Regions from separate parts of the Thioalkalivibrio sp. ALMg3 genome, predicted to be linked through region 1. Evidence: riboswitches for the same ligand, from Rfam matches in the RefSeq annotation. Region 1 holds a riboswitch; the other holds the start of a gene.
The links. Region 1 has a riboswitch for cobalamin ahead of F622_RS0104140 (porin). Riboswitches for the same ligand answer to the same signal wherever they lie in the genome.
Positions count from the first base shown of each region.

Region 2: another riboswitch for cobalamin. It lies ahead of bluB (5,6-dimethylbenzimidazole synthase); the one in region 1 lies ahead of F622_RS0104140 (porin).

Region 1 covers NZ_KB906221.1:58,366-61,775, forward strand. The annotation lists gene F622_RS0104125 (DUF4399 domain-containing protein) at 1-299, shown strand, start outside; gene F622_RS0104130 (cytochrome-c peroxidase) at 364-1,344, opposite strand; cobalamin riboswitch at 1,558-1,793, shown strand; gene F622_RS0104140 (porin) at 1,974-3,089, shown strand; gene F622_RS0104145 (cytochrome c) at 3,124-3,410, shown strand, end outside.
Region 2 covers NZ_KB906220.1:255,014-258,423, reverse strand. The annotation lists gene F622_RS0103350 (iron ABC transporter permease) at 1-42, opposite strand, end outside; gene F622_RS0103345 (cobalamin-binding protein) at 182-1,018, opposite strand; cobalamin riboswitch at 1,239-1,503, shown strand; gene bluB (5,6-dimethylbenzimidazole synthase) at 1,596-2,369, shown strand; gene cbiB (adenosylcobinamide-phosphate synthase CbiB) at 2,366-3,268, shown strand; gene cobD (threonine-phosphate decarboxylase CobD) at 3,279-3,410, shown strand, end outside.

The sequences.
Region 1 (3,410 bases):
TCGAAAGTCCCGTGCGGATCCAGATGGGCCTGCGCGGCATGGGCGTGGCCCCGGCCGGCGTCGAGGCCGACAACACCGGGCATCACCACCTGCTGGTGAACCAGCCGCTGGACGAGGTCGACCTGGATGCCTCGCTCCCCTTCTCCGACCACAAGCGCCACTTCGGAGGCGGTCAGACCGAAGGCGAGATCGAACTGGAACCGGGCACCCACACCCTGCAATTGCTCTTCATGGATTACCGCCACCTCAGCTTCGACCCGCCAGTGACCTCCGACAAGATCACCATCACCGTCGAATAGGCGGCACAAAAAAGCCCCCTCCGGACCCGGAGGGGGCTTGTCATCGCCAGTGGCAACCGGTCGCTTACGGCAGTGACGGGATCTCGAACTGCGGCATGTCACCGGTCAGCGCGTGCATGAAGGCCTCCAGGTCCGCGACTTCATCGTCGCTAAACTCCATGCCCAGCATCTCCTGCCCCATGATGCGGATCGCCTCGTCCAGCGTCGCGGTCTCGCCGTTGTTCATGTAGGGATAGGTCAACGCCACGTTGCGCAGGGTCGGGGTCTTGAAGGCAAAGCGATCACTCTCCTCTCCGGTCACCAGGTAACGGCCCTCGTCTTCCGAGCCCGGCACCTGGATGCGATGGAAGTGGCTGTCGGTGAGTGCCGGGCCACGGTGGCAGGCGACGCAGCCGTTATCCGCGAACAGCTTCATGCCGCGCATCTGCTGCTCGCTCATCGCGCCCTCGTCCCCGACCAGCCAGCGGTCCAGCGGCGAGTTCGGGGTGTTCAGCGTGCGCTGGAAGGTCGCCAGCGCATGAGCCACGTGATCGGCATTGATCACGTTGTCACCGTCATAGTCCGGATAGGCGGCCTGGAACTTCTCCTGGTACTCGTTGAACTCTTCCAGACGCTCAATTGCGTCCTCCAGCGGCATCGCCATCTCGATCGCGTCCTGGATCGGACCCAGCGCCTGGCCTTCCAGGTCGTCCTCGCGGCCATCCCAGAACTGCGCCGTGAAGAAGCCGGAGTTCAATACCGTCGGGGTATTGCGCTCGCCGACCTGGCCATCATGCCCTACCGCGCGCGGGATACGGTCCGCCCAGCCCAGCGCCGGGTTGTGGCAGGTCGCGCAGGAGATCACGCCGGAGCTGGAAATGCGCGGCTCGAAGAACAGCATCTTGCCCAGTTCGATCTTCTCCTTCGTCATCGAGTTGTCCGCCGGGATCGGCGGCAGCGCCGGCAACGGCTCGAACACATCGCGATATTGCGAATAGTCCGTATCGGACAGCGCTGGCGCCGAGGCCCCCATGGCGACGGCCGCGCACGCCGCGAGCGCCGTCATTCGAAATCCGGAAAGTGTCTTCATGGCAGGTCTCCCTTGGGGAATGGGTGTCGGCTCGAACCGATCTAGACTCGGTCCAGATCGCCTGAAACCCACCCTACCCACGCGGGAAACCGGACGCGATCAAAATCGCGCGTTCCGTTGATCCAGATCAAAGGATACCCCCGCCATCCCGCCTCAACGCGCCCTTGACCCTCAAACGGAGGCACCGTAGGGTCCGCCTTGACTTCAGGTGCCCCGGCCTGTTTTGGCCGGGGATAATCGGGAAGCCGGTGCGCGAACTCTCGTTCGCAAGCCCGGCACTGCCCCCGCAACGGTAGGCGGAGTTGGGCGGATCCAATGCCACTGCGGCGCATCCCCAGGATGCCCGCGGGAAGGCGATCCGCATCTGGATGCAGCGCGCATCCACTCTGCGAGTCCGGAGACCGGCCTGGAGGACACCGACGCCGCGGTGGGCGGCCGGGCGGGCCAGGACCGGCGTGCTCATCGATCGGCCCTCCCCTGCTCCCAGCCCATCCTGTGGCGTCGTTTCATCCACGGCGTGCGGGGTCGCGCGCCAGGGAAACACATGACCCATGTGCGCGAACGGGCACATGGGTCATGTGTTTCCTTAGGGGAGCACCACAACAATGAACGATACCCATCTCCGACCGGGGCGACATGCCATCCCGGTCCTGGCCACCCTGTATCTGATGACGGCCGCGAGCATCGCTCCGGCTCAGGCCAACTTCGAGTTCGGCGACGCGGAAGACGGCCTGCAGGTGACACTGGATCCGCTGATCCAGGGCCGCTACAGCTACGCCCGTGCCCCGGACGGTTCCACTAGCGAGTTCGACTTCCGCCGCGCTTGGCTGGACACCCAGGGGACTCTGTTCCACCCGGATCTTCGCTTTCGCCTGCAGCCGGATTTCAGCAGCGGCGAACTCTCGATGCGCGACATCTGGATGCAGTACGCGTTCCGCGACAATCTGGGCCTGCGCCTCGGCCAGTTCACCGTACCCTTCGGAATGCCGCGCGACATCGGCGGACCCAACCGCCTGTTTACCGAACTCAGCGTGCCGGGCAACCAGTTCGAGGTCCCCGCCGGGCGCGATACCGGCGTGACCCTACTGGGCGGTGACGGCGAAGCCTGGGCCTGGGCCGCCGGGGTGTTCGACGGCCGTGGCCGTCTGGACCAGCGTAACGACCGCCCCGCCACCTCCGGCCACCTGTTCAGTGCCCGCGGGGCCTGGGCACCGGTCGGCGAGATCCCGCGCGACAACACTACCCTCGGCCGCGCCGTGGAGCGCACCGTGGCGCTGGGCGCCGGCCTTCAGGCAGCGGACCGCAACCACCTGCGCGACTGGAGCCGCGGACTGGAAGATACGGTGGACCGCCAGCGGGCCGACTGGGTCACCGCCACCGCCGACGCGGTGATCAAGTTCGGCCACACCTCGCTCTCGCTGGCCGCGTTCCGCCGCGACGTCTCCCCGAACCATGCGTCGTCCTATCACGACCTCGGTGCCGAGCTCGAACTCGCGCAGTCGCTGCCGGTGGACGGGCTGGAGGTGGCCGCTCGCCACGCGGTGCTGCGCCACGACGCCGGCGACGACCTGGAAGGCGACGAGCGCTGGCAGCGCGAATGGGGCGCCGGGCTCAACTGGTACCACCGGGGACAGCGGCAAAAGACCCAGCTCATGTGGCTGGACCGCGACGCCGACCGCTCGGACTGGGAACTGCACCTGCAGCACCAGTTCCGCTTCTGACACGCCACGGCTGACGCGAACAGGGAGAGCCACCATGAATCGAACGAAATCCATCCGGCGGTCGCTGACGACCGGCCTCCCGCTGGCCCTGCTGCTCGCATCGGCGGGGACCACGGGCGCCGAAGAGATCACCGTCCCGATGCCGGGCCCCTGGGGCGAAGGCTACGAAGAAACCCTGGACGACCCGGCCAGCGTGGACGCCACCGAGGCCTTCCAGCGCTTCCGCCAGCAGAGCATGCGGGGCACCTCGGCCACCTACCGCAGCATCGAGCAGATCCTGCGCTATGACGCGCCGTTCGCCGAGCGTCTGCCCGATTTGGC
Region 2 (3,410 bases), on a different contig from region 1:
GGGCAACAGCACGCCCAGGGCCAGGAGGAAGGAACGGGTCAAGAAGTGGCCCTCCGCTCCTGGAGGGCGAAGCGGCGACGCGTACCCGGTACCGAAGAGCCGCCTTCAGCCTGCGCGCAACGCTTCATTTTGGGCGTCTTGCATCGGCCGCTCCGTGACACTGCGAGGTGGTCCGTCATGTTTACGGGGCAGGCCGCCGCGTGCGGGCGCGTTCGAGTTCTTCGCACATCAGGGCGGTGCCTTCCGCGATGCGTCCGGTATGGCGTTGCAGGAGCGAAGGGGGAATGAAGAACAGATTGTCGCGCTGGACCGCGGTCATATCCTCCCATTGGCCCCAGGCGACCACCCAGTCGGGGCGGTCCTCGCCCATGCCGCCGCCGATGATGACCTCGGGGTCGGCATCCAGTACGGCTTCGCGGCCAATGCGTGGCACCAGGCGGTCGAGATCGCCGAACACGTTCACGCCGCCACAGACGGCGATGGCCTCGGCGATCAGGTGGTCGTCATTGACCGTCATCAACGGTTGCTCCCACACCTGATAGAACACGCGAATCGGGTCCCGGTCGCCGTACGTGGCGCGGAGCGCGTCCATTCGGCCCAGGAAGTCCTCTGCCGCGGCCTCGCCCTGGTCATACGTGCCGGCGAGCGTGGCCATGCGCCGCATGCTCGAGGCCACACCCTCGAAGCTGCGTGGTTCCGATACGTACACCGGCAGTCCCAGTTCGCGCAGGCGTTCGACCTGGGAGGCGGAGTTGCCGCTCTTCCACGCGATCACCAGATCGGGGTCCCTTTCCAGTACCCGTTCCAGGTCAATCCGGCTGTAACCGCCAATCCGCGGGATGGCCTCCGCCTCGGGCGGATAATCGCTGTACTGCGTTGCGCCCACGATGCGGTCCCCCGCACCCACGGCAAACAGCACCTCGGTGATGTGCGGCGCCAGGCTGACGATGCGCTCGGCAGGCTGCTCCAGATGGACCTCGCGGTCATCGTCGTCGGTGACCGTGATTGAGTCCGCCATTGCGATCAGCGGGGTTGAGAGCAGGCCCAGGAGGCAAGCGAGAAGTGGAGTTCGGGAAGTCCAGAATTGCATGATTTTACAGTCGCATTGGATTGGTTGTTCAAGCGCCTTCGAGCCGGCTGGGGAGCCGCCACCAGGCGCTGGACTAGCGGGGCATCATAGCAGCAAGCCTGGGGCGCCTCGGAGCGTCAATTGGTCGGCAGTGGGCTTGCCGCGTATGATTGGCGGCTTGCTACCAGGTGCCCGGGCGACTGATCGCGCGGGTTAAACGGGAAGTCGGTGCAGGCGCGAGATCCTCCGCAGCCCCATTCCGACGCTGCCCCCGCAACGGTAAGCGAGTGGGTTCGAGGGGTGCTTCCGCAGGCCGCTCGGACCTCGACAAGTCGAAAGCCACTGGGCCGAACGCGGCCCGGGAAGGCGACTTGCCGCCCCGGGTTGCCGGGGCCTCGCGAGCCCGGAGACCGGCCTGGACGATGTTTCTGCGACCGCGCGGTGGGCGAGGGTCGGTAGGTGCGGGCCCCTGTGGCCACACCCCGATCCCTCTGCATCCGCGTCGTGTCCCCCTGACGGTAAGCCGATGCAGTCCGAGTTGCCCGCCAATGAGAACCCTTCCTGCCCGGGCGCTGATGCCGGGGGTTCGGGATTTGCCCAAGATGAGCTTGCGGCCGTCTATCGCGTGATCGCGGAACGCCGGGATATGCGCCATTTTCGGCCGGACCCGGTCGATCCAGCGGTGTTGCGGCGGCTGCTCGAGGCGGCGCATCGCGCGCCGAGCGTGGGCTATATGCAGCCCTGGCGCTTCCTGCGCATTACCGACCCGGCGGTGCGCGAGGCGCTCCACGCCCACGCGGCGGATGAACAGGCGCGCACTGCGGAGGCCTGTGGCGAGCGCGCGGCCGACGTGCATCGCTTGAAGCTGGAGGGCATCCGCGAGGCGGGCGAGTTACTGGTCGTGGCCCTGACCGATGGCCGCGAGCGCTACGTGCTGGGCCGGCGGACGCTCCCCGAGATGGACCTCTGTTCGGCCGCGTGTGCGATCCAGAACCTGTGGCTGGCCGCCCGCGCCGAGGGCCTGGGCATGGGCTGGGTTTCCCTGTTCGATCCGGACTGGCTGGCCAATCGGCTGGACATGCCCGAAGGCGGGTACCCCATTGCCGTGCTGTGCCTGGGGCATGTCGAGCGCTTCTATGACCGGCCGATGCTGGAAACGGCGGGCTGGGACAGCCGCCGCCCGCTGGAAGACCTGGTGTTCCAGGATCGCTGGGGTGCGCCGTGCGAGCTGGCTGCGTCCACGGACGCCCGGGAATCCGCCGCGCGTCCGGATGGGCCATCCGGAGGTGGCGACACATGAGTACCTTTCTGATCCTGATCGGCGCCCTGATCCTGGACCGACTGTTTGGTGACCCACGGCGGTTCCATCCGCTCGCCGGATTCGGCCAGCTCGCGGCCTGGGCCGAATCCCGCTGGCATGCGCCCAGTCGTGTACGCGGAGCGCTCCTTCTCGCGGCGCTGGTCCTGCCCTGGGTGGCGCTGGCCGCACTGGGCGCCTCGCTGGCCTGGGGCTGGGTTCTGACGCTGGCGATCCTGACGCTGGCGATTGGCTGGCGCAGCCTGGACGAGCATGCGGAGGTGGTGGCCGAGGCCCTGGAAAAGGATGACCTGTCTGGGGCGCGCACCGGTGTCGGCATGCTGGTCAGTCGCGACACGGCGGCCCTGGACGCGCGCGGGGTGAGTGGCGCGACCATCGAGTCGGTGCTGGAGAACGGCAACGACGCGCTGTTCGCCACGATCTTCTGGTTCCTGGTGGCTGGCGCACCGGGCGTGGTGGCTTATCGCCTGGTGAACACGCTGGACGCGATGTGGGGCTATCGCAATGACCGGTTTCGCTCGTTTGGCTGGGCCGCCGCGCGCCTGGACGATGCGATGAACCTGATCCCGGCCCGTCTCACGGCGCTGGGCTATGCCCTGGCCGGTCGTGGCCGGGACGCGCTGCAGTGCTGGCGCGAGCAGGCCGCCGGCTGGAAGAGCCCGAATGCGGGGCCGGTGATGGCCGCGGGGGCGGGTGCGCTGGGCGTGGTCCTGGGGGGGGCGGCGCCCTATGGCGGGCAGCGCGAGTGGCGACCCCGCCTGGGGATGGGCCGCATGCCCGACGCGGCAGGCATTCGCCAGGCGGTTGCGCTGCTGGATCGTGCGCTGGCCATCTGGATGGCCTTCATTGTGGCCGGGGTGATTGTCGTTGTCCTGTTCTGAGGCCCAATCGATGCAGACGCCGGAGCCGAAGGCACTGATCCAGGTGCACGGGGGTGGTATCCGTCAGGCGGCCGCGCGCTACCGGATCCCCGAGGCCGACTGGCTGGATCTCTCCACGGGCATCAACCCGCATGGCTACCCC